Regions from separate parts of the Streptomyces sp. NPDC005648 genome, predicted to be linked through region 2. Evidence: riboswitches for the same ligand, from Rfam matches in the RefSeq annotation. Region 2 holds a riboswitch; each other region holds the start of a gene.

Evidence for each region. A riboswitch is a leader RNA that binds a small molecule or an ion and turns the genes downstream of it on or off. The one in region 2 is predicted to bind cobalamin.
Region 1: it holds a riboswitch for cobalamin, as region 2 does, so the genes downstream of both, ABZT17_RS36785 (CbtB domain-containing protein) here and ABZT17_RS13490 (cobalamin biosynthesis protein) in region 2, are expected to answer to the same signal.
Region 3: it holds a riboswitch for cobalamin, as region 2 does, so the genes downstream of both, ABZT17_RS33110 (HoxN/HupN/NixA family nickel/cobalt transporter) here and ABZT17_RS13490 (cobalamin biosynthesis protein) in region 2, are expected to answer to the same signal.
Region 4: it holds a riboswitch for cobalamin, as region 2 does, so the genes downstream of both, ABZT17_RS25860 (ribonucleoside-diphosphate reductase subunit alpha) here and ABZT17_RS13490 (cobalamin biosynthesis protein) in region 2, are expected to answer to the same signal.

Annotation. Positions count from the first base shown of each region.
Region 1 covers NZ_JBEXCS010000095.1:2,701-10,001, forward strand. Annotated here, with positions in the region: gene ABZT17_RS36765 (FAD-dependent oxidoreductase) at 1-1,496, shown strand, start outside; partial or broken gene ABZT17_RS36770 (heme-binding protein) at 1,540-1,788, opposite strand; gene ABZT17_RS36775 (acyl-CoA dehydrogenase family protein) at 2,108-3,286, opposite strand; gene ABZT17_RS36780 (CbtA family protein) at 3,424-4,179, opposite strand; gene ABZT17_RS36785 (CbtB domain-containing protein) at 4,206-4,427, opposite strand; cobalamin riboswitch at 4,464-4,603, opposite strand; gene ABZT17_RS36790 (histidine phosphatase family protein) at 4,708-5,304, shown strand; gene ABZT17_RS36795 (ferredoxin) at 5,345-5,719, opposite strand; gene ABZT17_RS36800 (DUF6479 family protein) at 5,791-6,153, shown strand; gene ABZT17_RS36805 (hypothetical protein) at 6,369-6,761, opposite strand; gene ABZT17_RS36810 (FHA domain-containing protein) at 6,776-7,301, opposite strand, start outside.
Region 2 covers NZ_JBEXCS010000018.1:57,010-64,310, reverse strand. Annotated here, with positions in the region: gene ABZT17_RS13510 (class II aldolase/adducin family protein) at 1-161, opposite strand, end outside; gene ABZT17_RS13505 (lysozyme) at 358-1,107, shown strand; gene ABZT17_RS13500 (inorganic phosphate transporter) at 1,206-2,459, shown strand; gene ABZT17_RS13495 (hypothetical protein) at 2,487-2,714, shown strand; cobalamin riboswitch at 2,841-2,981, shown strand; gene ABZT17_RS13490 (cobalamin biosynthesis protein) at 3,082-4,023, shown strand; gene ABZT17_RS13485 (cobyric acid synthase) at 4,020-5,531, shown strand; gene cobN (cobaltochelatase subunit CobN) at 5,528-7,301, shown strand, end outside.
Region 3 covers NZ_JBEXCS010000075.1:39,330-46,630, reverse strand. Annotated here, with positions in the region: gene ABZT17_RS33115 (magnesium and cobalt transport protein CorA) at 1-61, opposite strand, end outside; gene ABZT17_RS33110 (HoxN/HupN/NixA family nickel/cobalt transporter) at 167-1,255, opposite strand; cobalamin riboswitch at 1,283-1,481, opposite strand; gene ABZT17_RS33105 (metalloregulator ArsR/SmtB family transcription factor) at 1,565-1,924, shown strand; gene ABZT17_RS33100 (TOPRIM nucleotidyl transferase/hydrolase domain-containing protein) at 2,373-3,029, opposite strand; gene ABZT17_RS33095 (hypothetical protein) at 3,149-3,274, opposite strand; gene ABZT17_RS33090 (DUF6299 family protein) at 3,362-3,790, opposite strand; gene ABZT17_RS33085 (DUF5999 family protein) at 4,019-4,213, shown strand; gene ABZT17_RS33080 (Rid family hydrolase) at 4,238-4,636, opposite strand; gene ABZT17_RS33075 (acyl-CoA dehydrogenase) at 4,633-6,018, opposite strand; gene ABZT17_RS33070 (AMP-binding protein) at 6,145-7,301, shown strand, end outside.
Region 4 covers NZ_JBEXCS010000048.1:44,826-52,126, forward strand. Annotated here, with positions in the region: gene ABZT17_RS25860 (ribonucleoside-diphosphate reductase subunit alpha) at 1-1,325, opposite strand, end outside; cobalamin riboswitch at 1,446-1,594, opposite strand; gene ABZT17_RS25865 (GNAT family N-acetyltransferase) at 1,650-2,153, opposite strand; gene mctP (monocarboxylate uptake permease MctP) at 2,240-3,859, opposite strand; gene ABZT17_RS25875 (DUF3311 domain-containing protein) at 3,856-4,110, opposite strand; gene ABZT17_RS25880 (GntR family transcriptional regulator) at 4,377-5,141, opposite strand; gene ABZT17_RS25885 (extracellular solute-binding protein) at 5,448-6,728, shown strand; gene ABZT17_RS25890 (sugar ABC transporter permease) at 6,835-7,301, shown strand, end outside.

The DNA.
Region 1 (7,301 bases), on a different contig from region 2:
GACAAGTGGCCTTCTACACCGCTGTCGCCAGGGAGCCGGGCGAGGTCCTCGTCGTCTCCCTGGACCGGTTGCGCCACCTGGTGTCCCAGGACTCCACCATCGGGGACACCGTGCTGCGCGCCTGTCTGGGCCGTCGCGCGCTGCTCGTCGGACAGGGCGCCGGCTTCCGCATCATCGGCTCGCGCTACTCCCCCGACACCAGACGGCTGCGCGAGTTCGCCGTCCGCAACCGGCTGCCGCACCGCTGGATCGACCTGGAGACCGACGAGGAGGCCGAGGAGCTGCTGCGCCGCTTCGGCGTCGGCCCGGCGGAGACACCACTCGTCATCTGGCGGGACACCACCCTGCTGCGCAACCCCAGCAACGCGGAACTGGCCCGGCTCATCGGCCTGCCGTCACTACCCGCCGGAAACCGTCACGGGGACGTCCTCATCGTAGGCTCCGGGCCCGCCGGCCTCGCTGCCGCGGTGTACGCCGCCTCCGAGGGCCTGGGCACCACGGTGGCGGAGGCGATGGCCACCGGCGGCCAGGCCGGCACGTCGTCCCGCATCGAGAATCTGCTCGGCTTCCCCTCCGGCATCTCCGGCGCCGAACTCACCGAACGCGCCGTGCTCCAGGCCGACAAGTTCGGCGCCGGGATCAGCCTTCCGCTGGAGGCGACCGGTCTCCATGCCAAGGACGAGGACCACTACGTGGTGGCGTTCGCCGACGGCAGTGAGATCGCCGCCCGCGCCGTCGTCCTGGCCATGGGCGCCCGCTACCGCCGGCTCCAGGTGCCCGGCATCGAACGCCTGGAGGGCACGAGCGTGCACTACTCCGCGACCGTCTACGAGGCCCAGCAGTGCCGCACCGACCCGGTGGCCGTCGTCGGCGGAGGCAACTCGGCGGGCCAGGCGGTGCTGTTCCTCGCCGGGTACGCGCCGAAGGTGCACCTGCTGGTCCGAGGAGCCGGCCTTGAGGCCAACATGTCCCGCTACCTGATCGACCAGGTCGAGCGCCATCCGCGGGTGGAGGTCATGCTGCACACCGAGGTCACCGAGGTCATCGGCCAGCAGGTGCTGGAGGAGCTCGACGTGGTCGACAACCGCACGGGCGTGCACCGCCGCCTCGCGGCACGGAGCCTGTTCGTCTTCACCGGCGCCGAACCTCACACCGAGTGGCTCGCCGGCACCGTCGCCCTCGACTCCCGCGGCTTCGTCCTCACCGGGCCGGAGGCCCAGGAAGCCTGCGCCCACCCCGAGGTGTGGCACGGTCGCGGGCGCTCGTGCATGACCCTGGAGGCCGGCCTGCCCGGGGTCTTCGCGGTGGGGGACGTCCGCAGCGGCTCGGTGAAGCGGGTGGCCTCCGCGGTCGGCGAGGGCGCGATGGCCATCCACTTCGTGCACCGGCACCTGGGGCACTCGGCCGCACCCGGCACCACGGGCACGTCCGCTGTCGCGGGCCACTCGGACGTCTTCCCCCGCATACGTCACAAGGAGTCCGCATGGCTCGCATGACGAAGGGCGCCCGTCCGGCGCCACGGCGGCCCCCGGTGCCACCGGAGACGCCGACAGCCCCGGCCACGTGGCCGTCCGCGTCCACGATCGGCAGCCCGCCGCCGAAGGAGATCAGACCGCCGTTGCTGTGCTCGATGCCGTAGACGGGACCGCCGGGCTGCGAGATCTCACCCACGGCCCCGCTGTGCATCGAGCAGAGGATCGAGGTCTTGGCCTTGCGATGTCCAGGGTGGTGGCGGACATAGTGACGCCTTTCGTTGGGTGGGCCGTTGCATGCGGTGGCCGGCCACAACGTTCGTGGGGGTGGCGGCCCCGGGAACGCCGCACTGGCCGGGTCGAGCTGGCCGCCGTGGCAGCCCCCGCCGCGTTGACGGGCCTTCCTGGATTCGGCCGTAGCCGCTCTTCCTCCTCAGCCCATCCGGCGTTGAACGGTGCGGGGAGGCTCGGGAGTATGAGCAAACCGCTCGCCTGCCCGGAGTGCGCGCCGGCACACGCGGGTCCACACCGGTCATCCGCGATCACGCGCGTCGCGTATGCCCATCCGCTCGACGCACAAGGCCGCACATCAGCGCTTCCGGCACCGGAGGACGAAGATCCTCGTCACAGGCAGGCTAACGCCGTACCCGAGGCATCCCCAGACCGATCCACGAGATGATCTCCCGCTGGATCTCGTTGTTGCCGCCGCCGAAGGTGAAGATGACGGCCGAGCGGTAGCCGCGCTCCAGTTCGCCGTGGAGCACCGTGCCGGCCGAGCCCTCCTTCAGCTCCCCCGCGGCGCCGACGATCTCCATCAGCCAGGCGTAGGCGTCGCGGCGGGCCTCGGAGCCGTAGACCTTGACGGCGGAGGCGTCCTGCGGGGTCAGGGTGCCGTTCTGGACCGCGTTCACCATCTGCCAGTTGAGGAGCTTCATCGCGTCGAGCCTCACATGGGTCCGGGCGAGGAGGCGGCGCACCCAGGGCAGGTCGATCACCCGGCGGCCGTCGGCGAGTTTGGTTTCCATGGCCCAGCGCTGGACGTCGTGCAGGGCGCGGATGGCCATGGTGCCGTGGGCGGCGAGGGTGACGCGCTCGTGGTTGAGCTGGTTGGTGATCAGCCGCCAGCCCTGGTTCTCGGCGCCGACGCGGCGGGAGACGGGGACGCGGACGTCCTCGTAGTAGCTGGCCGTGGTGTCGTGCGAGGCGAGGGTGGTGATGACGGTGCAGGAGTAGCCCGGGTCGCTGGTGGGGACCAGCAGCATGGTGATGCCCTTGTGCGGCGGGGCGTCCGGGTCGGTGCGGGTGGCCAGCCACACCCAGTCCGCGGTGTCGCCGTTGGTCGTCCAGATCTTCTGCCCGTTGACCACGTACTCGTCGCCGTCCCGCACCGCGCGCGTCTTCAGGGACGCCAGGTCGGTGCCGGCATCCGGCTCGCTGTAGCCGATGGCGAAGTCGATCTCGCCGGAGAGGACCTTGGGCAGGAAGTACGCCTTCTGCTCGTCCGTGCCGAACTGCATGATCGTCGGGCCGACGGTGTTGAGCGCCATCAGCGGCAGCGGAACACCGGCCTGGGCGGCCTCGTCGAAGAAGATGAACTGCTCCATCGCCGTGAGCCCGCGGCCGCCGTACTCCTTCGGCCAGCCCACGCCGAGCCAGCCGTCCGTGCCCAGGCGCCGGATGGTCTCGCGGTAGAAGCGCTTCTGCGCGGCGGGGTCGCCGTGCCGGGCGTAGGCGTTGTCGGGCACCAGCTCGGCGAAGTAGGCGCGCAGTTCGGTGCGCAACCGCTGCTGCTCGGGCGTGTATTCGAGGTGCACGGCGCCTCCAGGCATCCCAGGCCGGTCCTGACGGCGCACACGGTAGAACGTGTTCCAGAAATTGGGAATGGCGAGGGACGGGAAAGGGCCCCCGGATCGCCACGGCGGATTCCGGGGGCCCTGTTCCGGTCATGTGCTCAGTGTGCGACCGGAGTTGCCTGTGTGACGCCGGTGGTTCGCGCCCGTTCGGGGGCGAGCACCCGCTCCGCGAGCAGCCCGAAGAGCAGCCCGAAGGAGGTCCACAGGGTCAGCTGGACGGCGAGGGCCGCCAGCCGGAACTGCCAGAGCAGGGTGGCCGGGAAGGTCTTCGGCACCTCGTCGAAGGACGGCAGGAACGCGTAGGCGAGCCCGACGGCGAGGACGAGGAACGCCCCGGCGGCGAGCGTGGCGTTCCAGTTGCCCAGCCGGGGTGCCAGGCGCTTGCCGAGGATCACGGCGGCGATCGCGAGCAGCACGCTCAGCGCCACCATGAGGAAGTACAGCGTGGTGCGCCTGCCGATGGTGTCGGGGTCGCCGACGGCCGGCGGGTTGGCCGGGTACTTCAGGAACGGCACGACATAGACGGCGATCAGGCCCGCGGCCGCCAGGAGCAGCGCGCTCGCACGCGGTCCGAAGCGGCCGACACGGCCCAGGGCGAAGCAGTACGCGAGGGCGGCGATGCCGCCGAACGCGACGCCGTAGACGAGGACACCGGTGGCCAGGCCCGCGGTGGACTGCATCGTGCGGCTGACGACCTCCATGCCGTGCTCGTGCGTGTGGGTGTCCTCGTAGGCGATGGCCGCGTCGACGCGCGGTTCACCGAGGAAGCGGGCGACGACCAGGGCGAGCAGGCCCGCGGCGAGTCCCGCGAGCATGCCGCGCACCAGGAGGTTGCGGACGGTTGTGGAGTTCATGGGCTCGTACGTCTTCCCGGGCGCCGTCAGTGGCAGGGGAAGCCGAGCAGATGGCGGGCGTCGTGCACCCACTCGTGGACGTCGGATCCGCTCATCACGGAGGTGGCGCCCTGTTCCGCGCCGACGAAGTAGAGCAGGACCAGCATCAGGATGCCGAAGAAGACCGCCCAGGGGACGATCGCGCCGATCGGCAGCTTCTCCGGTACGGCGGTGGGGGTGGTGGTCGGCTGAGCGACAGACTGCGCCATGGCAGGCCCTCCTGGGGAACTCGCGTCCCGTCTCGGTGGTGCACAGGACGACGGGGCGGGTCTGACTCACCGGGCCCGCCCCAGGGTGTGGGCGGCCCGGCATACAGTGGCGCGACCGTGCCGGCTTCTCACCGGCTTCCGCTGTGCCGTCGTCGACATCGATCGTCGATATCGTCCGCGACGGTACCGCGAAGCCGGGGTGGGGCCAAGAGCGCACGGGGGCGCGCGAGGCGTCCACGGTGAGCCGTTCTCTCCGTAGGATCGAGGAATTTGGAGCGATATGGGGGCCGCGTACGAACATCGCACGAGCCGCGTGATCTTGATCTCACCCGCGATCACGGCCGCCCTGCGGGAGGCGCGCTTCGACGACGGCTGCTCCCTGGACGCCTCGGGACTGCGACAGGCGCGGGCCGCGGCCGGAGCGCTCCCGGCACCCGGCCGGGCCTGGTCCTCCCCGACGGTGCGCTGCCGCGAGACGGCCGACGCCCTCGGCCTCGACGCCGAGCCCGTACCGGAGTTGGCCGGGCTGGACGCGGGCCGCTGGCGCGGGGCGAGCCTGGCGGAGGTGGGCGGGCGGGAGCCGGACGCGCTGGCCCGCTGGCTCTCCGACCCGGACGCGGCACCGCACGGCGGGGAGTCGGTACGGGCGGTCTGTGACCGGGTGGCTCAGTGGCTCGGGTCGGTGACGCCGCACACGGGCCGCACCCTGGCCGTGGTCGAGCCCGAGGTGGTGCGAGCCGCGGTGGTACGGGCCCTGGGCGCCCCCGACTCCGCCTTCTGGCGCACGGACGTACCCCCGCTGACCGCCGTCGAACTCACCGGCAGAGCAGACCGCTGGAACGTACGGCTCGGCCGGCCGGTCGGGGGCGGGGACTGAGCGACGTCGTGGGAGGAGCGCCGCACGGCGCGCGCCCGCGTCAGTTCAGTGTCGCCAGGAAGTCCGTGCACGCCTGCGCGCACTCACGGCACGCCTTCGCGCCGTCCTGGGCACCCGCCAGGCGGTCGAAGGCGTGCGCGGACTCCAGGCACACGGTGCGGCACCACTCCACCTGGATACGGATGCCGTCCTCGTCCAGGCGGTTCTGCTCGGACAGCACACGGCAGGTCGCGTCGCACACCTCCGCGCACATGATGCCCTTGCGCCGTACGAGTTCCTGCTCTTCCGTACCCTCGGGGTCCACGAGGCTCGCGCGCAGGGCACACGCCCGCGCACACTCGGTACACGCCTGTGCGCACGTGAACCGGTCCTCCAGGAACCGGAAGAGCTCCTGCTGGGATGTCGTCGTAGTCACGCGGTCCGGGTAGCCGGTGCCTCTCGCGTCAAACACGGTGTTCGGACCGAGGCCCCGGGTACTCGCACGCCATGAACAGCGCATCGATGGTTTTCGCCGCCGGCAGCGCCGCCGCGCTGGGACTCGTCGCGGCCGGTGTGGTGATCGTGGCCGTGCTGATCGGCGCCTTCGTGCTGGGCGCCCGCATCCGCCGCCGCGAGCCCGCACCGCCGCGCCCCGAGGAACAGCCCCGGATGCCGGACGAGGGTCCGGTCCGCGAAGTCCTGGAGAGCCGCGAACCCGACGAGGTGCCGCGCGGCGACCGCCGGCTCACCCCGCACGAACTCCCCGGCCACGGCAATTCACCGACCCGTTCGGCCCCGTCCAGGGAACGTCCGCGCTGGAGCGACGGAAGCAGTGGCTCGTTCGGCAGCGGCGGATCGGGCGGCCGCTGACGAGGCGGCGGTGGGCCTGTGGTCCTCCAGGCTCTGCCTCTCGACGACCCGTATCGTCGCCGGGTTGCGCCCGGCTCGTCGCCGGGTTGCGCCCGGCTCGTCGCCGGGTTGCGCCCGGCGAGCGGCTTGCGTTCGACGAACGGCTTGCGTCCGGCGAACGGCTCGGCGCCACCCACGACCTGCCGTTGCTTCGCGTCGACCTCCGTCTCCCCCCGTCAACCCGCGATCAGCCGCAGGATCGGCTGGCCGAGTGCGCCGAGCCAGCCCGCGAGCGCTCCGAGCGGTCCGATCAGCCCGGCGCCGGCCGTGGCCAGCGCACCCGCAGAGGACAGCAGGCGGGTGATCCGGCCGAGTCGGCCCGCCACCGCCTCCCGGTCCGGCTCCGGCCGGGCGGCCTCCACGTCCAGGGAGTCCAGCTCGGCCCGGACCTCGGGCTCGATCGCCGGCGGCAACGGCGTCTGCTCGATCGACGCCCTCAGTTCCCGGACCAGACCGCGCACCTCCTGACCGCCCGCCGTGAAGACGGCCGACTGGTCACCGTGAACGGTCTGGTTCCCGGCGACGTTGTTGACCACGCCGCCCTGCTGGTTTCCGATGTTGAAGGCCATGGCTCCCCATCTCCTCACCGCTGCCGCCAGGACGCCTGCCGCTCGGCATCCTCGAAGCGGCGGCGCCGGGACGTCGTCACGATGTGCAGAACGATCCCGATGAGCGTCAGAACCGACCCGATGGCCGCCAACGCGAATCCGACCGCCCCTACCGGCACCCCGGCCACCTTCGGTCCGAGCAGCTCCGAGGAGGAGCCGAAGCTCGAACTCCCCGACGAGACGTCGTCGTCGGTCCTGGCGATGAACCGAATGATCACCCAGCCGTACATCCCGCTTCCGACCAGAAAGAACAGGAAGCCGAGAATGATCAGGTGCCGCGCCCTGGTACGGGTCGCGGCGATCTCCTTGAAAAAGCTCTCGCGCTGCGCCTGCTGGACGTAGTTGTACTGGTCGCCTGCGACATTGCTCAGCCGGTCGGCCTGCTGCGCCCCGATGTCGAACCGCCGCTCGCCGCCGGGCGGCGTACGGCCGGCCTCCCGCGGTGCCGAGCGACCCGGCGGGTACGGGGGTGGCGGCCCCGCGGCCGGAGCGCCGTAAGGC
Region 2 (7,301 bases):
ACGACCAGACCGTCCGAGACGGTGCGGCGGGCGGTTTCCACCAGCTCCGCCCAGGCCCGCTCCTCCTCGGGGAGCGCACGCCTCCCCCTCCCTTCGGGCACATCCCGCACGCCCTCCCGGGCACCCCGCTCGTCACCCTGTTCGCGCCGCAGCTCAGCCATGCCGCGATCCTGCCAAACGCGCCCCCAAGTCGCCTGCGGGCCGGGGCACTTTAGAGCGGAAGCCGCACCTCCGAAAGGTTACGAACATGGATATATCGCCTTGTCATCGTGATTGGCCGGAGATCGGTCGGCATTCGTAGATCTTCCAGTAATCTCCCCGTGTTTTGTCGTGCACGTCGCCATTCCGGGGGGAAACATGGCCCGTGATCGCAAACCGTTCCGCCGCCGCACCCGCGCCGTCGCGGTCCTCGTGGCGGCGATGACCGTCGGAGGCACCGCGGCCACCGAACTGCCGGCGTCCGCCGCGAGCCTGCCGAAAGGACACGACGTCTCCTCGCACCAGAAGAACGTCGACTGGCCGGACGCGAAGGCGAAGGGCGCCAGGTTCGTCTACGTCAAGGCGACCGAGTCCGTCGACTACGCCAGCCCGTACTTCACCCAGCAGTACGACGGCGCCCGCCACGCCGGCATCATCCGCGGGGCGTACCACTTCGCCCTGCCGGACAAGTCGTCGGGCCGGGCGCAGGCGGCGTACTTCGTGAGCCACGGCGGAGGCTGGAAGGCGGACGGCTGGACGCTGCCGCCGGCCCTCGACATCGAATACAACCCGTACGACAAGAAGCACGGCTGCTACGGCATCCGCAAGGCGAGCATGGTCGGCTGGATCCGTTCGTTCAGCGACGAGGTGAGGCGGCTCACCGGCCGCCGTCCGGTGATCTACACGACCGCCCACTGGTGGAACACCTGCACCGGCGGCAGCCGCGCCTTCGCCGCCGACCACGCGCTGTGGATCGCCCGGCACGGCTCGGCGGACGCGGGGGCGCTGCCGAGCGGCTGGTCGTTCTGGACTTTCTGGCAGTACGGCAACAGCGGCAGCCTGCCGGGTGATCAGAATCTCTTCAACGGCTCGCAGGCCCGGCTGCGGAAGTTCGCGCGAGGCTACTGACGAGTCTGGACACCCTGAAGCCCCTCTCAGTTCATCTTCCGTTTACCCAGGTTGCCTACGGTCAACCGACCGATGACTTCGAACGATTGCCTGGGTAAATGGAAAACTTCTCGCTGATCCTCGCGATAGTGGTAATAACCGCTCTCGCGTTCGATTTCACGAACGGTTTCCACGACACCGCCAACGCGATGGCCACGACCATCTCGACCGGCGCACTCAAGCCCAAGGTCGCGGTGGCCATGTCCGCCGCGCTGAACCTGCTGGGCGCCTTTCTCTCCGTGGAGGTCGCCAACACGATCTCCAAGGGTCTCGTCGACGAGACCGGCATCCGTCCCGAGGTCATCTTCGCCGCGTTGGTGGGCGCGATCCTCTGGAACCTGCTGACCTGGCTGGTGGGCCTGCCCTCCAGCTCCTCGCACGCCCTGATGGGCGGTCTGATCGGCGCCACCATCGCCTCGGCCGGCACGGGTGCCGTCCACGGCGACGTCCTCGTCACCAAGGTGCTCATCCCGGCGCTGGCCGCCCCGGTCGTGGCGGGCCTCGCCGCGATGCTGGCGACCCGCCTGTCCTACGTCCTCGGCAGGAAGGCCCACGGCAAGGCGGCCGACAAGGGCTTCCGCGTCGGCCAGATCGCCTCGGCCGGCCTGGTCTCGCTGGCCCACGGCACGAACGACGCGCAGAAGACCATGGGCATCATCACCCTCGCCCTGGTCGCCGGCGGCGCCGTCGCCCCCGACTCGGACCCGCCCACCTGGGTCATCCTCTCCGCCGGTCTCGCCATCGCGCTCGGCACCTGGCTCGGCGGCTGGCGCATCATCCGCACGATGGGCAAGGGCCTGACCGAACTCCAGCCGCAGCAGGGCTTCGCCGCCCAGACCAGCGCGGCCACGGTCATCCTCGCCTCCTCGCACCTCGGCTTCTCCCTCTCCACCACCCACTCGGTCTCCGGTTCGGTGATGGGCGCGGGCCTGGGCCGCAAGGGCGGGGTGGTCCGCTGGTCGACGGCGACCCGGATGCTGGTCGCCTGGGTCCTCACCCTCCCCGCCGCCGCCCTGGTCGGTGCGGGCGCCGAGTCGGTCACCGACCTCGGCGACTGGGGCACGGGTGTGGTCGCGGTCTTCCTGATCGCCTCCAGCGCCGCGATCTGGAAGGTCTCCCGCCGCGAGGTCGTAGACGCGTCCAACGTCAACGACACCGAGGAGCCGCCCGGGGTCGTCACCACGGCGATCGCCGCCGTGACCCCGCCCCCCGCGGGCACGGTCACCGAGGACCTGACGGCCACGATCCCCGCCCCCGCTCCCGTCGCCCCCACCACCGGCACGGAGTCGGCCGCCCCGCCGGCCACCGTCTGAGCCCCGGTACGAAGGAAGAGAAGCAGCATGAAGATCGACTGGGCAGCTCTGGGCTCCGTCTTCGGCGTCAGCCTCGTGGTCACCGTGGGCCTCGTCGCCCTGTTCACCCTGGGCATCATGGGCCTGTCCCGCCGCGAACGGGCGGTGGCCGAGGGCGACTCGGCGCCCCTCGCGGTGGCGGGCGCCTACGTGGCGTTCGCGGGATGCGCGGCGGCGGTGGCGTACGGAATCTCCCTGATCATGAACAAGGCCTGAACCTCATCCGCACCTGGTGCCGGGACGGTGATCCGTCCCGGCACCACGCGTTTACGTGACCACGGCGACCACCTGTGTGTGGGCCTCAGCACACTCTCCCGTCGCAGGTCAACGGCAAGTTGACGGGTCTTCCAACACCGTGGTGGACTGCCGGAGCCATTTACGGCGGCAAGGGAGGAAGCCGGTGCGAGTCCGGCGCGGTCCCGCCACTGTCACCGGGGTAGCCATCCCCGGGAGCCAGGAACTCCCACCGCCGGTCTCGTCGAACCAGGGCGCGGACACCCTGAGTGAGGACATGTCGCCATGCCAGCCTGCCACTTGAGGCACAGCACCGGACCGTTGACCGACCCCACGGCAGGCTGAGCCGATGCGTGCCGATCGCGTCTTCGCGTACGGCGCCGCCGCCGGCCTCCTCGGTGACCGTCTCCTCGGCGATCCGCGCCGCGGACATCCGGTCGCCGTGTTCGGGCGGGCCGCGGGCGCCGTGGAGCGAGCGCTGTGGCGGGACCACCGCGGATGGGGCGCGCTGCACACCGCCGTGTGCGTGGGCGCCGCCGCGGGCCTCGGCGCCGTCGCGGCTTCGGTCGTACGACCCTCCCGTACCGCCTCCGTCGCGCTGACCGCCGCCGCCACCTGGGCCGTTGTCGGCGGCACCTCGCTCGCGCGCGAGGCCCGCGCCATCGGGCGTGCCCTGGAGGCGGGGGACGTCGAGGGGGCACGGGCGCGGCTGCCGCACCTGTGCGGACGCGATCCGCAGGCACTGGACGCGGACGGGATCGCACGGGCCGTCGTGGAGTCCGTCGCCGAGAACACCTCCGACGCGGTCGTGGGAGCGCTGGTGTGGGGCGCCGTGGGTGGTGTGCCGGGGCTGCTCGGCTTCCGGGCGGTGAACACGCTGGACGCGATGGTCGGGCACAAGTCGGCCCGGTACCGGCGCTACGGATGGGCCTCGGCGCGGCTGGACGACGTCGCCGGGTGGCCGGGGGCCCGGTTGACCGCCGTCCTCGCCACGGTCGCGGGCGGTGACCCCCGAGGGGCGGTACGGGCCTGGCGCGTGGACGCCGGCAAACACCCGAGCCCCAACGCCGGGCCCGTGGAGGCGTCGTTCGCGGGCGCGTTGGGCGTACGGCTGGGCGGAACCCTGTCGTACGGGGGGCGGGTCGAGCACCGGCCCGTGCTGAACACCGAGGGACGCGCCGTCGCCGTACCCGACATCGAACGAGCCGTACGGCTCTCCGGGCGCGTCGGTCTGCTGGCGCTCGGCGTCAGCGCCGCCGCGCGGCTCGCAGTGAAGGGACGCAGGTCATGAGCGGTGGTGGTCTTCTCGTCGCCGGTACCACCTCCGACGCCGGCAAGAGTGTCGTCACCGCCGGGATCTGCCGGTGGCTGGTGCGGCAGGGCGTCAAGGTGGCGCCCTTCAAGGCGCAGAACATGTCCCTCAACTCGTTCGTGACGCGCGAGGGCGCCGAGATCGGGCGGGCGCAGGCCATGCAGGCCCAGGCGTGCCGGATCGAGCCGACCGCGCTGATGAATCCCGTGCTGCTCAAGCCCGGCAGCGAGCAGAGCAGCCAGGTCGTGCTGATGGGCAGGCCGGTCGGCGAGCTCAGCGCGCGGGGGTATCACGGCGGGCGGCAGCGGAAGTTGCTCGGGACCGTGCTCGACTGTCTCGCCGAGTTGCGGGGCACGTATGACGCAGTGATCTGTGAAGGGGCGGGTTCCCCCGCCGAGATCAACCTGCGGCGGACCGACATCGTGAACATGGGGATCGCCCGAAACGCGCGGCTTCCCGTGCTCGTCGTCGGTGACATCGACCGCGGCGGGGTCTTCGCCTCCTTCTTCGGGACCGTCGCCCTGCTCTCGTCCGAGGACCAGGAGCTGGTCGCCGGGTTCCTCGTCAACAAGTTCCGGGGGGACGTCGGCCTTCTGGAGCCCGGGCTCGACATGCTGCACGGGCTCACCGGGCGGCGGACGTACGGCGTTCTGCCGTTCCAACACGGGCTGGGCATCGACGAGGAGGACGGGCTGCGGGTCTCGCTTCGGGGCACCGTCCGCGAGTCGAACACCGCCCCGCCCGTCGGCGAGGACGTGCTGCGGGTCGCCGTGTGCGCGATCCCGCTGATGTCCAACTTCACGGACGTGGACGCCCTCGCCGCCGAACCGGGCGTCGTCGTGCGGTTCGTGGACCGGCCGGAGGAACTGGCCGACGCGGACCTGGTGGTGATTCCCGGGACCCGGGGGACCGTCCGGGCGCTGGAGTGGCTGCGGGAGCGGGGGCTCGCGCAGGCGCTGGTGCGCCGGGCGGCCGAGGGGCGGCCCGTGCTGGGCATCTGCGGTGGCTTCCAGGTCCTCGGTGAGCGCATCGAGGACGACGTCGAGTCGCGCGCGGGGCAGGTCGAGGCCCTCGGCGTGCTCCCCGTCCGGGTGCGGTTCGCCCGGGAGAAGACCCTCACCCGGCCGGTGGGCGAGGCCCTCGGCGAGCGGGTCGAGGGGTACGAGATCCATCACGGCGTCGCCTCGGTATCCGACGGGGAGGCCTTCCTCGACGGGTGCCGCGTCGGTCAGACCTGGGGCACCCACTGGCACGGTTCGCTGGAGTCGGACGGCTTCCGGCGGGCGTTTCTGCGCGAGGTGGCGGCCGCCGCGGGCCGCCGGTTCGTGCCGGCCGAGGACACGTCGTTCGCCGCGCTGCGCGAGGAGCAGCTCGACCGGCTCGGCGATCTGATCGAACAGCACGCGGACACGGACGCGCTGTGGCGGCTCATCGAGTCGGGCGCGCCGCAAGGACTGCCTTTCATTCCACCGGGAGCGCCCGCATGAGCACAGTGTTGTTGTTGTCGACCGCCGACACGGATCTGCTGGCCGCCCGGGCCGCGTCCGGCGCCGACTACCGGATCGGCAACCCGATGCGGGTGGACGTGGAGCGGGAGCTGCCCGGTCTCCTCGACGGCGCGGACATCGCCGTCGTACGGCTGCTCGGCGGCAAGCGCGCCTGGGAGGGCGGGCTGGCCGCGCTGAAGGCGTCGGGTGTGCCGACCGTGCTGCTGGGCGGCGAGGCCGTGCCGGACGCGGAGTTGATGGCGGAGTCGTCCGTGCCGGCGGGTGTGGTGGCGGAGGCGCTCAGGTATCTCGTCGAGGGCGGGTCCGCGAACCTCGTGGAGCTCGCGCGGTTCCTGTCCGACACCGTGCTGCTGACCGGTGAGGGGTTCGTCGAACCGCAGAAGATGCCCGAGTACGGGGTGCGCGGTGAGCGGGAGTTCGTCGAGGGACGGCCGACCGTCGGGGTGCTCTTCTACCGGGCCCATGAACTGAGCGGCAACACCGCCTTCGTGGACACCCTGTGCGACGCGATCGAGGCACGGGGCGCCAACGCCCTGCCCGTGTACTGCGGTTCTCTGCGCGGTGCGGACGCCGGGCTGTACGAGATCCTCGGCCGGGCCGACGCCCTGGTCGCCACCGTCCTCGCCGCCGGCGGCACCCACGCCTCGCAGGCCTCGGCCGGCGGTGACGAGGAGGCGTGGGACATCGGGGCGCTGGCCGACCTCGACATCCCTGTGCTGCAAGGCCTCTGCCTCACCTCCTCGTACGCCGCCTGGGACGGGTCGGACGCCGCGCTGTCCCCCATGGACGCGGCGATGCAGGTCGCGATCCCGGAGTTCGACGGGCGGCTGATCACCGTGCCGTTCAGCTTCAAGGAGCAGGGACCGGACGATGTGCCGGTGTACGTCGCCGACCCGGAGCGGGCCGCGCGGGTCGCCGGCATCGCCGTACGGCACGCGCGGCTCGGGTACAAGGCGAACGCCGAGAAGAGGCTGGCGCTGGTCTTCACCGCGTACCCGACCAAGCACTCCCGGGTCGGCAACGCGGTGGGCCTGGACACACCGGCTTCGGCGGTGCGGGTGCTGGACGCGCTGCGGGACGCCGGGTACGTCGTCGAAGGGCATCCCGACAACGGTGACGAGCTGATCCACCGGCTCATCAACGCCGGTGGGCACGACGTGGAGTGGCTCACCGAGGAGCAGCTGGCCGCCGCGCCCGCGCGGGTGCCGCTGGCTGACTACCGGGCCTGGTTCGACACACTCGACCCCGGGCTGCGGGAGGGGATGCTGGAGGCATGGGGTGAGCCGCCGGGCTCGCTCTACGTCGACGGGGACGACATCGTGCTGGCCTCCCTCCAGTTCGGGAACGTCGTCGTGATGATCCAGCCGCCGCGCGGCTTCGGGGAGAACCCGATCGCGATCTACCACGACCCCGACATGCCGCCGTCCCACCACTACATGGCCGCGTACCGCTGGCTGGAGGCTGCGACATCGGAGGGGGGCTTCGGCGCCGACGCGATCGTCCACATGGGCAAGCACGGCACGATGGAATGGCTGCCGGGCAAGGGACTCGGGCTGAGTGGGGGTTGCGCTCCGGACGCCGTTCTCGGTGAACTGCCGCTGATCTACCCGTTCATCGTCAACGACCCCGGCGAGGGCACCCAGGCCAAGCGGCGTGGGCACGCCACGGTCGTCGACCACCTCGTGCCGCCCATGGCCCGCGCGGACACCTACGGCGACCTGGCGAAGCTGGAGCAGCTGCTCGACGAGT
Region 3 (7,301 bases), on a different contig from region 2:
CGCGGCCACGGCCGCTCCGCCCCAGGCGGGCCACTTTGCGCAGGTTGCCGACCATCGACATGCGGAAACCCCCTTCGCCGGGTGCGGACAGTGTGCCAGCAGACGGTGAACGCCGGTCCCGGACCGCGGCGACGGGTACGCCCCGCCGTGGGCCGGGCGGGGCGCGTCAGCCGCCGTCGGCCAGACGGGTGGCCCAGCGCTGTTCGACCTTGGCCAGGCGCCAGTACGCCAGCGCCGCCACCCACACGACCACGAAGAGGCCGACGATGATGTAGCCGACGTTGTCCAGGTCGAGGCCGGCGATCCAGCCGGTGACGGCGTCGGTCAGGGCGAGTTTGTCGTGCAGGACGCCGACGAGTTCGATCGTGCCGATGAAGAAGGCCACGGCGATGGACAGACCGGTGATAGTGAGGTTGTAGAAGACCTTGCGGACCGGGTTGGAGAAGGCCCACTGGTAGGCGAAGTTCATGAAGGTGCCGTCCAGCGTGTCGAACAGGCTCATCCCGGCGGCGAAGAGGAGCGGCAGGCAGAGGATCGCGTACCAGGGCAGGCCGGCCGCCGCGCCGGAACCCGCCATCACCATCAGGGTGACCTCGGTCGCCGTGTCGAAGCCGAGGCCGAACAGGAAACCGAGCGGGAACATCTGGCCGGGGCGGGTGATGGACTTGGTCAGCCGGCCGAGAATGCGGTTCATGAAGCCCCGGGAATCCAGGTGCTGTTCGAGTTCCTTCTCGTCGTACGTCCCCGCCCGCATCGCCCGGAACACCTTCAGGATGCCCAGGAGCGCCACCAGGTTGAGGGCGGCGATGACGTAGAGGAACGAACCGGAGATCGTCGTGCCCAGCACCCCGAGGACCTGGTGGGTGCTGGAGCCCTCGTTCATGATCCGGCCGGCCAGCTGGGTGCCGCCCGCGATGAGGGCGGCGAGGACCACGACCACGCTGGAGTGGCCGAGCGCGAACCAGAACCCCACCGACACCGGCCGTTTGCCGTCCGCCATCAGCTTGCGGGTGGTGTTGTCGATCGCGGCGATGTGGTCCGCGTCGAAGGCGTGCCGCATCCCCAGCGTGTACGCGGTGATACCCAGACCGATGCCGAACGCCTTGGAGCCGACCTCGTAGTGACCCGGGACGACCAGCAGGAACAGGATCCCGAAGGCGACGACATGCAGGGCGACGATCACCGCCATCAGTCCGACGGTCTTGACGGTGTCCTCGCGTCGCCAGCGGAAGGAGGCAGGGACAGGCTCGGTCATGCGGTCACGCTCCAGCACCTCGTGGATCAACTCGTGAAGTGCCGCGGCCGGTCTCCTGGCTGACGGGTCGTACGCTTCCGTCCCGGCCTTCCCATCCGCCTGGCGGCGAACAGTGGCCGTACCCGAATGGGACGGAGACTCCCCGATCACAGTGGCGAGGGCCGCGTCGGTTTCCCACCGACTTCCCGAGCACCACGGCCTGCCCACCGTAGAGGTGCCCTGCGGTCCCTGCATAGCTGCGCAGCCACGCAGGTATGCAAGATCACATCAGGGGCCGTCGCACGGTCCGCCTGCTGAGAGGATGGCCCCATGCACCGCGTCCCCGCCGAGCGCGCCGACCGTCGCACCATCGACGGACACCGGGTCTGCGACGCCATCGCCGCCATCGGCGAACCCGCCCATGTCCGCGCCTGGGCCGAACGGTTCGCCCTCCTCTCGGACCCGGGCCGCCTCGCCCTGCTGCTCGCCCTGCACCGGACGGGCCCCCTCGCCGTCTCCGACCTCGCGATCGCGACCGGCATGAACGACCCGGCCGTCTCCCAGGCCCTGCGCCTGCTGCGAGCCGCCGGGATCGTGGCCGGCGAGAGGGAGGGACGGGTGGTGCGGTACCAGGTGATCGACCCGATAACCGGCAACCTCCTGAACCACTGCCTGGCAGACGGAGAGTGAGCCGCGCGGCCGGGGGGTGGGAGCGGCAGCGGCGGAGGGGTGGCCGCGGCGGGCGGCGGGATGGCCACGGCGGGCGGACGGGTGCGGGGAGGGAGGGGGCGCGGGAAGGGAGCGGGCGCCGGAAAGGGCCGGCCCGGCATGTGGTGGGGGGCGGCGGGCGGGGCGGCGAGCCGTGGGCGCGACGGGCGGTGACTGCGACAAGCGGGCAGCAGCGGCAAGCGGCGGGCGCGACGGGCGGTGACTGCGACGAGCGGGCAGCAGCGGCAAGCGGCGGGCGCGACGGGCGGTGACTGCGACAAGCGGGCAGCAGCGGCAAGCGGCGGGCGCGACGGGCGGGTAGGCGGCAGGTGAAGGCCGATGAGCGGGTGGGCACGGCAAGCGAGCGGTGGGCGGGCCCGGCGAGCGGGGGGGTGGCGTAGGAGCCTTTGGTTGGTGGGGTTGGGCGTCCTCAGACGTGGGTGAGCAGGGCCTCCAGTGGGCGGGGGACGTGGCGGAGGTCCAGGTGGGCGACCAGGGCCTGGGCGTAGAGCGCCTTGCGGCCGCTGTGGGTGCCCATGAAGCGCCGTAGTTGGTGCTCCACGGGGCGTTCCCGCTGGGCGGGCTGGCTCTGGAAGGTACGGAAGGGGCGCGTCTCGCCCTGGGCCTCGATCACCTGACGCACCCCCTCGGGGCCGAGGGCGCGGATCAGCTCGTCCTCCAGGTCGGCGACGCACACATGGAACCCGAGCGCCTCCAGGTCCGCGGGGGTGAGACCGGAGCCGAGCCCGACCCGCTCCAGATGACGCCGGAAGTGCCGCTCCTCGCCGATGTCGCACAGACCCGCCAGCGGGAGGCCGAGTCCCGGAGGGCCGCAGACATCCAGAAAACGCCCGATGTTCGTCGCGCCACCGAGCGGCACCACAGCGGTTCCCTCCGCGCCGAGGTCGCGGCCCCGGCGCGCGGCCAGCGCCTCGAGCGCGACCTGGTCGCTGGTTCCCTCGACGAGGACGATCGTCCGCAGCCTGTCGCCGACCAGTGCCCGCGCCTCCGCGGCGGCCGTGTCAGCGCCCGCCCCACCGGCCGCCCACACGGTCAACGCCCGGCGGAACCGCCCCAATTCGTCCACGAGACCTCGCTTCCCCCACGCCATCCTGGCACTGCCGAGATGCGGTACGCACGCGGGTTTTCCGAGGCCGACACCGACATCCCCCGGCGGGAGCGACCGGCGGGAGCGACCGACACGGTTCACCCGCCGTCCGCTCGCAGTGCCCGGTCGATCTCACCCAGTGCGCCGGTCAGCCGGGGGTGGTCGGCGGCCGGCACCGGCTTGACGAAGAACTCCTCTGCGACCGGACGGCGGTGCGAGGCCACCGGGGGCGGTCGGAACGTCCCCGGTGGCCTCGACGCCGCCATCGGCCCGGCCCGGCTCGGTCCGGCTCGGTCCGGCTCGGTCCCGGCTCAGTCCCGGGTCAGGGTGATGTCCTGGCGGTCGAGCGCGTGGAAGCGGGGCAGGGGCAGGCCGCCCTGGGGGTGCAGCTCCATGATCGTGGCCTCGACGCTCGCGGTGCCGGTCTCCAGGCTCTTCACCGACGGCTTGCCCGAGTTCTGCCAGGGGTGCTCCTGGCCGTCGCAGAGCGCGCTGGTGCCGCCGATGCCCTGGCGGACGTTCGGGTCGGCCTGGCTGACGGAGGAGCTGATGAAGGCCGGGCCGGTGTTGCCCACGCAGCGGTAGGTGCCGGACAGGGTCAGGGTGCCGTCCGCAGCGATGTGCCCGGTGGGGTCGACGGTCACGGTCTCGTACGGGTCCGCGGTGGCCGGCGCGGCCGGGGCGGCGAGCAGGAACAGCGCGGCACCGGCCGCGAGACCCAGGGCTGGGCGGATGAACATCGGAAACCTCCTGAAGGTGGGGCTTCCACTAGGTACCGGGCGGGCGGCCCCGGGGCCGTGATCGTCACTCCTTCGGTGGCGAGTCCGCACCGACGGTCGTGGAACCGTCCGGGTGTTGTCCGCAAGTTGTCACGTTTCCCGCCGGGCCGTTCCGATGAGTTCGCGCCGGGAGGATGGTCTGTTCATCGGGACCGGACGGACGGTCCCGACCCGATGTGGAGGTGCGCAATGTTCTCCTGCCAGGCCTCGTGCCCTTCATCCGCCGGCCACACCCCGCACATCGTCGCGGCCCACCCCGAGCAGGGCTGGAGCCTGCGGTGCGACGGTGCGATCGTCTTCGACGACACCGGTGAGCTGACCGCCGACGGCCGAGTGGTCGCCCCGCTCCGGGTGCCGGCCGAACAGCTGGCGATCGCCGCCTGAGCGGTACCGCGGACCAGGACGGCGCTACGGCAGCACCGCGAAGCCGTCGAGTTCCACCAGCGCCTGTTCGTCCCAGAGGCGTACGACCTCCAGGACCGCCATCGCCGGATAGTCACGGCCTGCCAGTCGCCGCCAGACCCGGCCCAGTTCGGGGGCGTGCGTCCGGTACGCGGCGACGTCGGTGGTGTAGACGGTGACCCGGGCCAGGTCCGAGGGAGTGCCGCCCGCCCCGGCCAGCGCCGTGAGCAGATTGGTCAGGGCCTTCTCGAACTGGGCGGGGAGCGTGTCGCCGGTGACCTTGCCCTCGGGGTCGAGGGCGGTCTGGCCGGCCAGGAAGACGACGCGGGTGCCGGTGGCGACGACCGCGTGGGAGAAACCGGTCGGCGGGGAGAGGGCGGGGGGATTGACGCGCTCGGTGCTCACCGGACCTCCTGACCCGACGACATCCCCTGCTCCCGCTGGGACTTGTACAACTCCTTGGCGATGATGCCCCGTTGGATTTCGCTCGCGCCCTCGTAGATACGCGGGGCGCGGACCTCGCGGTAGAGGTGCTCCAGAAGGTGCCCGCGGCGCAGGGCGCGGGCTCCGTGCAACTGGACGGCGCTGTCGACGACATACTGCGCGGTCTCGGTGGCGAGCAGCTTCGCCATCGCCGCGCGCCCCGGTACACCGGGGGCGCCTTCGTCGTACGCCGTCGCCGCCGCGTACACCATGAGACGGGCCGCCTCGGTGCGCAGGGCCATCTCGGCGACCTGGTGACCGACGGCCTGCAGATCGCTCAACTTGCCGCCGAAGGCGTCCCGTCGGGCGGTGTGGGCGAGGGTGGCGTCCAGCGCGGCCTGTGCCATGCCGACGGCGAAGGCCCCGACGCTGGGCCGGAAGAGGTTGAGGGTGCCCATGGCGACCCGGAAGCCCTGGTCGACCTCGCCGAGCACGTCGTCCGCCGTCACCGGCACGGCGTCGAAGCCGAGGGCGCCGATGGGGTGCGGCGAGAGCATGTCGAGGGGCGTGCCGGTGAGACCGGGCCGGTCGGCGGGGACCAGGAAGGCGGTGACCCCGCGGGCGCCGGCGCCCGGGGTGGTGCGCGCGAAGACGGTGTAGAAGTCGGCCTCGGGGGCGTTGGAGATCCAGCACTTCTCACCGGTCAGACGCCAGCGAGCGAGACCGTCTGGGGCGGCGGCGAGAGAGCCGCCCGCGCCGCCGGCCTCCCCCGGACCACCGCTCTCCCCCGCCCTGCCCCTTGCCCCCGCGCCACCGCTCTCCCCCGCCCCACCGCTTGCCCCCGCGCCACCGCTGTCCCCCGCGCCGACACCCTCCCCCGCCCCACCGCTTGCCCCCGCGCCACCGCTGTCCCCCGCGCCGACACCCTCCCTCGCGCCACCGCCCTCCCCCGCCCCCGTCGGCTCCGCGCGCAGGCCCAGTGCTGCCGCGTCCGATCCCGCGCCCGGCTCGCTCAGGGCGAAGGCCGCCACCGCCGTGCCGTCGGTCACCGCGGGCAGCCAGCGGTCCCGCTGGGACGGGGTGCCGTGGGCGTGGACCGGATGGGCGCCCAGGCCCTGGAGGGCGAGGGCCGTCTCCGCCTCCGTACAGGCATAGGCCAGGGATTCACGCATCAGGCAGAGATCGAGGGCGCCGGAGGTGAACAGCCTTCGCAGCAGCCCGAGCCGACCGAGTTCTGCGACGAGGGGCCGGTTCACCTGGCCCGGTTCGCCCTTCTCGGCCGCCGGGCGCAACCGCTCCGCCGCCATGGTGCGCAGCTCGCCACACCAGGCGATCTGTTCCGGTTCGAGCGAGAATGCGGGCATCGCCGGTCCCCTCTCCGCTGCGTCTCCCGTCGACCGTATCGCGTACCGTTGACTGTCGTCACCAACACGATACGCTCGTTGCGCGAGCCCACCAGAACGCCCACACGGCAAAGGGGGCGCACCGCCATGATCGTCTCGGCCCATGTCGACACCTTCGCCCGCGACCACCTCCCGCCGCGCGAGGAATGGCCCGAGCTCCGCTTCGACCTGCCGGAGCTGCGGTACCCCGATCGGCTGAACTGCGCCGCCGAGCTCCTGACGGGCCCGCCCCCCGACCGGCCGGTCTTCCACACCCCGGCGGGCCCCTCCTGGACGTACGGCGAGCTGCGCGCCCGCGTCGACCGGCTCGCGCACACGCTCACCACCGACCTGGGCGTGGTCCCGGGCAACCGGGTACTGCTGCGCGGCCCGACCACACCATGGCTGGCCGCGTGCTGGCTGGCGGTGCTGAAGGCGGGCGGGGTGGCGGTGACGGTGCTGGCACAGCAGCGGCCGCACGAGCTGGCGGTGATATGTGACATAGCACAGGTCCGCCACGCCCTCTGCGACGTCCGGTCCGTCGACGACCTCGTCAAGGCCGAGATACCCGACCTGCGGATCAGCACCTACGGCGGTGACGCCCCCGACGACCTGCTGCGCCGCCCGGCACCCGGCACCCCGTACCCGGCCGTCGCCACCGCCGCCGACGACGTCGCCCTGATCGCGTTCACCTCGGGCACCACCGGTCGCCCGAAAGGGTGTATGCACTTCCATCGGGATGTGCTCGCCATAGCGGACACCTTCTCGAAGCATGTGCTGCGCCCCCATGTGGACGATGTCTTCGCCGGCAGCCCTCCCCTCGGCTTCACCTTCGGCCTCGGCGGCCTCGTGGTCTTCCCGATGCGCGCCGGCGCCAGTTCGCTCCTCCTCGAACAGGCCCATCCCCGGCAGCTGCTTGCGGCCGTCGCCGCACAGCGCGTCTCGGTCCTGTTCACCGCCCCGACCGCCTACCGCGCCATGCTCGAAGAGGTCGACCAGGCCGACGGGTACGACATCTCCGCCCTGCGCCGCTGTGTCTCCGCGGGTGAGAACCTGCCGGCGGCGACCTGGGAGGCCTGGCGGAAGCGCACCGGGCTGCGGATCATCAACGGCATCGGCGCGACCGAGCTGCTGCACATCTTCATCTCCGCCGCCGACGGGCAGATCCGGCCCGGGACGACCGGAGTGCCCGTACCCGGCTGGCAGGCGCGGGTGCAGGGCGAGGACGGGGAGCCCGTGCCCGACGGGGAGCCGGGGCTGCTGGC
Region 4 (7,301 bases), on a different contig from region 2:
TGGATGACATGGCCGGGTTCGGCGGTCTGGTTCGCGGTGCGGTTGGCGGCGTCCTTGAAGGTCATCCAGCCGTTGCCGGTCTGTGCGAGGGTGCGCATCATACGGCCGTAGAGGTCACGGGCGGCGATGGTCCTACGGGCCAGACCCGCGGCCTCCGCCCGGCGGTACGCCGTGTCGAACTCCTCGCCCCACAGGTCCGTCAGCTCCGGTACGTCGGCGGGGGAGAAGAGGCTCCACTGCTCGTCGGCGTCGACCCGGCGCATGAACTCGTCCGGGATCCAGTGCGCAAGGTTCAGGTTGTGCGTACGGCGGGCGTCCTCACCGGTGTTGTCGCGCAGTTCCAGGAACTCCTCGATGTCGGAGTGCCAGGTCTCCAGGTAGACCGCGGCGGCACCCTTGCGCCGGCCGCCCTGGTTCACCGCGGCGACCGAGGCGTCGAGGGTCTTGAGGAACGGGACGATGCCGTTGGAGTGCCCGTTGGTGCCGCGGATCAGTGAACCCCGGGCGCGGATGCGGGAGTAGGCGATGCCGATGCCGCCGGCGTGCTTCGAGAGACGGGCGACCTGGTGGTAGCGGTCGTAGATGGAGTCCAGCTCGTCCCGGGGTGAGTCGAGGAGGTAGCAGGACGACATCTGGGGGTGCCGGGTGCCGGAGTTGAAGAGGGTGGGGGAGGAGGGGAGGTAGTCGAGGCGGCTCATCAGGCCGTAGAGGTCGGCCACCTCGTCGACGGCGCGGGAGCCCGCCTCCGCGCCGGACCCGGTGTCCTCGGCGAGACCGCTCGCCACCCGGAGCATGAAGTGCTGGGGCGTCTCGATCACCTTGCGGGTGATCGGGTGGCGCAGCAGGTAGCGGCTGTGCAGGGTGCGCAGGCCGAAGTAGCCGAAGCGGTCGTCGGCCCGGCGGTCGATCAGCGCGTCCAGGCGGTCGGCGTGGACGCGCACGAACTCCGCCGTGCGGTCGGCGACGAGCCCCTCGCGGTGGCCGACGGCGACGGACTCGGTGAAGGACGTGACGCCCTGGGAGGCGGCCTCGGCGGCGATGCCGATCGTCAGGAGCCGGGCGGCCAGCCTGCTGTAGGCGGGGTCCTCGGAGATGAGCCCGGCGGCGGCCTCCGTGGCCAGCTCGCGCAACTCCGCCTCGTCCGCGTGCGCGGACCGGCCGCGCAGCGCCGCCGCGGCGACCCGGCCCGGGTCGGTGTCGGGGAGGTCGGCGGTCAGCTCGGTCAGGGTCCGCAGCAGGGCGGCTTCGGGACCGTCCTCGTCCACAGGGGCGGTCGTGGTCGCGGTCGTGGTCGCTGAAGCCGGTTCGGCTGGCGCGATGGTCACGTGGGGCTCTCCCTCGCTCGGCACGGGGCCTTGGGAGGGCAGGGGGCAGCTCACGAGCGCACGGCGCGTCGCGTCCACCGGCCCATTCCACGAGGCCCGGACGTCAGGCGCCCGGGCCGGATGGCCGGGCGCACTGTCGGCAGGTCCTCGGACTCACGCCTGTGCAGGACGGTTCGGGGGAACGGACATGCACAAGTACACCGTTGCGGGACAGTTCCGGATTCGCACCGGATTCCCCTGCGGCGACAGCGAGCATGAGCATACATGTTGTGCCGGCTGACGGGAGTGGCCCCAGATGTTGTGTCGCGGTGACTTCGGAGCGTGTCAGAACGTCAACTGATAGGTGATGAGGGTGAAGTCGTCACCGGGGATCGGCCGCCAGTCGCGCTCGGGGGCGCGGACGAAGCCGAGGCGTCCGTAGATGCGGTGGGCGGCGCGCATGACCGGCTGGGTGGACAGGACGACTCCGGTGCAGCCGGGGGCGGCCTTCGCCCGGTCGACGCAGGCACGCACGAGGGCCTCTCCGGCGCCGCGGCCCCGAGCCGCCCCGGCCACGGCGAGCATGCGGATCTCCGCCTCGCCGGGGCCGGCGAGGTCGGCCATCGGGCCGCCGGCGGGGACATGGGTGACGGTGCCGAGCAGCCGGCCGTCCAGGGTGGCCACGAGCACTTCCGCGGCGGCGGCGCGCTTGGCCACGTTCCGCAGCTCGTCCAGGTACCAGTCGCTGTCACCGAAGGCCAGGAGGCCGTCCTGGAGGTAGGCCTGAGCGGTGATCTCGCCGATCTCGTCGTATTCGGTGGGTTCCACCGGCCGGATCACGATGTCCATGAACCCGAGTGTGCCGGACGGATACGACAACGGGCCGCCGGACGACTCCGGCGGCCCGTCGGCAGGCGGGGCTTTCGCGACACGCCCTAGTGGGAGGCGCCCGCCGTCGCCGGTGGCAGCTCCACCTCCACCCCCGGGTCGCCCGCGTCCGCCGTGTAGTCGGACGGCTTGGTCTCGTCGACGCCCTCGGGAGCCTTCAGCGCCTTCAGGGCGAAGGTCAGGACCACGGTCACCGCCACGTTCAGCGTGAACGCGGTCAGGCCGATGTAGCCCATCTCGCCGAGGCCGGGGATCTCGGCGTTGGAGCCGCCGAAGTGCTTCTGGCCGGGGTTGGTCGGGGACGCGACGTTGTACGCGGCCACCGTGCCGTAGACCATGCCGACCGCCCAGCCGGCGAGCAGCGCCCAGCGGTGGAACCAGCGGGTGAACAGGCCGCCGACCAGGGCCGGGAAGGTCTGCAGGATCCAGATGCCGCCCAGGAGCTGGAAGTTGATGGCGACCGTCTTGTCCATGGTGAGGACGAAGACCAGCGCACCGACCTTCACCAGCAGCGAGACCAGCTTGGAGACCTTGGTCTCCTGCTCCGGCGTCGCGTCCGGCTTGATGAAGTCCTTGTAGATGTTGCGGGTGAAGAGGTTCGCGGCCGCGATCGACATGATCGCCGCCGGGACCAGCGCCCCGATGCCGATCGCCGCGAAGGCCACGCCCGCGAACCAGCTCGGGAACATGTTCTCGAAGAGCTGGGGGATCGCCAGCTGGGGGTTGGTGACGGACACCCCGCTCTTGATCGCCATGAAGCCGAGGAGCGCGAGCAGCCCCAGCATCAGCGAGTACAGCGGCAGGATCGTGGTGTTGCGGCGGATCACCTCGCGGCTCTTCGAGGAGAGCGTCGCGGTGATCGAGTGCGGGTACATGAAGAGCGCCAGCGCGGAGCCCAACGCCAGGGTGGCGTACGTCCACTGGGCCGCCGGCGGGGAGACCAGGGCGCCCGCGCCCGCCTTGGTGAACTTCTCGTTCGCCGAGGCGAAGATGTCGTCGAAGCCGCCCAGCTTGATCGGGATGTAGATGATCGCCACCGCGATGACGATGTAGATCAGCGTGTCCTTGACGAACGCGATCAGGGCCGGGGCGCGCAGGCCGGAGGAGTAGGTGTAGGCCGCCAGCACGCCGAAGGCGATCAGCAGCGGCAGGTCCTTCACGAACCAGTTGGAGCCCGCGCTGCCGCCGATGCCCATGACGTCCAGCACGGCCTGGATGCCCACCAGCTGGAGCGCGATGTACGGCATCGTCGCGAGGATGCCGGTCAGCGCCACGGCGAGGGACAGCCCCTTCGAACCGAACCGGCCGCGTACGAAGTCCGAGGTGGTGACATACCCGTGGCGGTGCGAGACCGACCAGAGGCGGGGCAGGAAGGTGAAGATCAGCGGGTAGACGAGGATCGTGTAGGGCACCGCGAAGAAGCCGGCCGCGCCCGCCGCGTAGATCACCGCGGGGACCGCGACGAAGGTGTACGCCGTGTACAGGTCGCCGCCCAGCAGGAACCAGGTGATCCAGGTGCCGAACGACCGTCCGCCCAGGCCCCATTCGTCGAGCGAGTGCTCGTTCTCGGCCTTGCGCCAGCGCGCGGCCACGAAGCCCATGACCGTGACGGCCAGGAAGAAGAAGATGAAGACGCCGAGCGCGACGCCGTTCACACCGTCCTTCACTTGCCCGCACCCCCCTTGCGGGCGCGCTGGTCACGCTGCCACAGCTTGTAGGCGGTCATGGTCAGCGCCGTGGAGATCAGCACCCAGAGCATCTGGTACCAGTAGAAGAACGGGACGCCGATGAGCGTCGGGTCGGTTCTGGCGTAGGAGCCGACCCAGAGCATGGCCACGAAGGGCGCGATCAGGCATACGGCGATGATCACTCGGACCGGGGTCACCATCGGCGGTCTCACTTCAGGCACTTCGGACATACGGCGGCTCCGTCCCCTCGCGATCGCCTGTGTTCACGTGTGTAACGCGCAGGCAATGTAGGTCACGGCGTCATGGGGACGGAAGACCTCGTCCGTATATCGGTATGTCGATTCCGTGAAGGTCCGACATCGGTGTCAACGACCGGTGGCCCGCCGCACCGATCGGCGCAACGAGGGCCCGGACGGCGGCGGTTGGGGGGACGGACACGCGGCCACCGCAACGCGCCGCCACGGCACGGCCCGCCACGGCCCCCCCCGAAGCGTCGCTAGTCCTGCGGTCGCTTGAGCCGGGCCACGAACTTGTAGCGGTCCCCCCGGTACACCGACCGCACCCACTCCACCGGCTCGCCCGTCTTGTCGAAGGAGTGGCGGGAGAGCATCAGCATCGGCAGGCCCACGTCGGTGCCGAGGAGGCCGGCCTCGCGGGGGGTGGCCAGGGAGGTCTCGATGGTCTCCTCGGCCTCGGCCAGGTGGACGTCGTAGACCTCGGCCAACGCCGTGTAGAGGGACGTGTACTTGACCAGGGAGCGGCGCAGGGCCGGGAAGCGCTTGGCGCTGAGGTGGGTCGTCTCGATGGCCATCGGCTCGGCGTTGGCCATGCGCAGGCGCTCGATGCGCAGCACCCGGCCGCCGGCGGTGATGTCGAGCAACTCGGCGAGGCGGTCGTCGGCCGTGATGTAGCCGATGTCGAGGAGCTGCGAGGTCGGCTCCAGGCCCTGGGCGCGCATGTCCTCGGTGTACGAGGTGAGTTGGAGCGCCTGGGAGACCTTCGGCTTGGCGACGAAGGTGCCCTTGCCCTGGATGCGTTCGAGCCGGCCCTCGACGACCAGCTCCTGGAGCGCCTGGCGCACGGTCGTGCGGGAGGTGTCGAACTCGGCGGCGAGGGTGCGCTCGGGCGGTACCGGTGTGCCGGGCGACTGTGTCTCCGTCATGTCGAGCAGGTGTTTCTTCAGCCGGTAGTACTTGGGCACGCGCGCGGTACGGACGCCTGCGCCGCCCTCGTTGTCCGCACTGCTGACGTCGCTGCTCATGCTCTGCCTTCCCGGCTCCGGATGCGGGTCACTTCGTGATCCTTCTGTATACCGTCGCCGCTTCTTTTGGTCTAGTCCACGAGGCCAAGTGGTCTAGCGGACGAGATTACTCCGGCGGCGCTGATTTCGCTGGTTTCTTACTTAAAGGTTCCTGCATATGTAGGTCGCATAACGGCTGGTCAGGGCCGTTTCGAGGACTCTTGACAGGCTTCGTGGTCTGGTCCAAGCTCCCCCTACTGGTCTACACCATTGGTTCAGGTCCCGGCGCATGAGCGGGGAGGTGTGGGCATCCCTGAGGAGGGTGGCGTGAAGCGCAAGCTCATAGCCGCGATCGGTATCGCGGGCATGATGGTCTCCATCGCGGCGTGCGGGGGCAACGACAAGGGTTCGTCGGGCGGGGGCACCGACGCCAAGGAGCTGACGGTCTGGCTGACCGTCGACGCCCAGAACAACTGGCCGAACCTGGTGAAGGCGGCCGACGCGGCCGTCCAGAAGGCCCACCCCGGCATCAAGATCAAGCACGAGTACTACGGCTGGCCGGACAAGAACACCAAGCTCGACGCGGTCCTCGCCACCGACAAGGTGCCGGACGTGGTGGAGATGGGCAACACCGAGATGCTCGGCTACATGGTCAAGGGCGCCTTCGCCCCCGTGGACCCCTCGAAGTTCACCAACTCCTCCGCCTGGCTCGACGGCCTCAAGGCGTCCGTCACCTACCAGGGCAAGACCTACGGCGTCCCGTACTACGCCGGCGGCCGCGTCGCCAACTGGCGCAAGGACCTGTTCGCCTCGGTCGGTGCCAAGACCCCGCCGAAGACGTACAGCGAGCTCCTCTCCGACCTGGACAAGGTGCAGAAGAAGGAGGGCGACAAGTTCTCCGCCTGGTACCAGCCCACCCGCGACTGGTACGCCGCCATGTCCTACGTCTACGACGCCGGCGGCGCCATCGCCACCGAGTCGGGCGGCCAGTGGAAGGGCAGCCTCTCCTCGCCCGAGTCCATCAAGGGCCTCACCGAGTTCAAGACCGTCATCGACAAGTACATGCACGGCGACAAGACCAAGGACGAGTCCGACCGTTACATCGTCTACGGCCAGGGCAAGTCCGGCATGATCTTCGGTGCCGCGTGGGAGGGCGCCACCGCGGCCGACCCGAAGAACGACAAGACCGGCAAGCTCAAGGACAACCTCGAGAACTTCGTGATGCCGGGTCCGTCCGGCAAGAACATGCCCGTCTTCCTGGGCGGTTCGGACCTCGCCATCCCGGTCAAGTCCAAGGCGCAGGGCGTCGCCGCCGAGTGGATCAACGCCTTCACCGGCCCCGCCGGCCAGAAGGGCCTGATGGCCAAGGGCAACCTGCCCAACAACAAGACCGACCTCGCGACCCTGAAGAACGACCCCGCGACGGCGGTCCCGGCCACCGCGGCCGAGTCCAACTGGTTCGTCCCGATGGCGCCCGGCTGGGGCCAGGTCGAGAAGGCCCAGGTCCTGCAGACCATGCTGCAGAACATCGGCACCGGCAAGGAGACGGTCGAGGCCGCCGCGAAGGAAGCGGACGCCGCGATCGACAAGGTCATCAACACCAAGTGACCACAGGGCAGGGCCCGTTGACCCCCGGGCTGATCGGGGGCAGGGGGCCCTGCTCCTCGTACGACGGTAAGACCGTATGGCCTGAGGGACCGCTGAGGAGCGCGCGATGAGTGCCGCAGACACCACCACCCCCGCCAAGGTGCCGCCGCCGCGGCAGGCGCCACCACCACCGGCCGCCCCGAACAAGCCGCGCAGAAGCGGGACTTCGGGGAGCGCGGGCACTCCATGGCTGCTGCTCGCGCCCTGTCTGCTGATCCTCGGCCTGGTCATGGGCTATCCGCTGGTCCGCCTGGTCACCCTGTCCTTCCAGAAGTTCGGCCAGTCCCAGCTGTGGGGCTTCCAGCCGGCCGAGTGGGTCGGGTTCGACAACTTCAGCGGGGTGCTGGGCGACAGCGAGTTCTGGCAGGTCGTGGTCCGCACGATCGTCTTCGCCGCCGGCTCGGTCATCTTCACGATGGTCATCGGCATGCTGATCGCGCTGCTGCTCCAGCGCGTCTCCGGCTGGGTGAAGACCATGGTCAACATCGTGCTCGTGGCCAGCTGGGGCATGCCCATCATCGTCGCCACCACGGT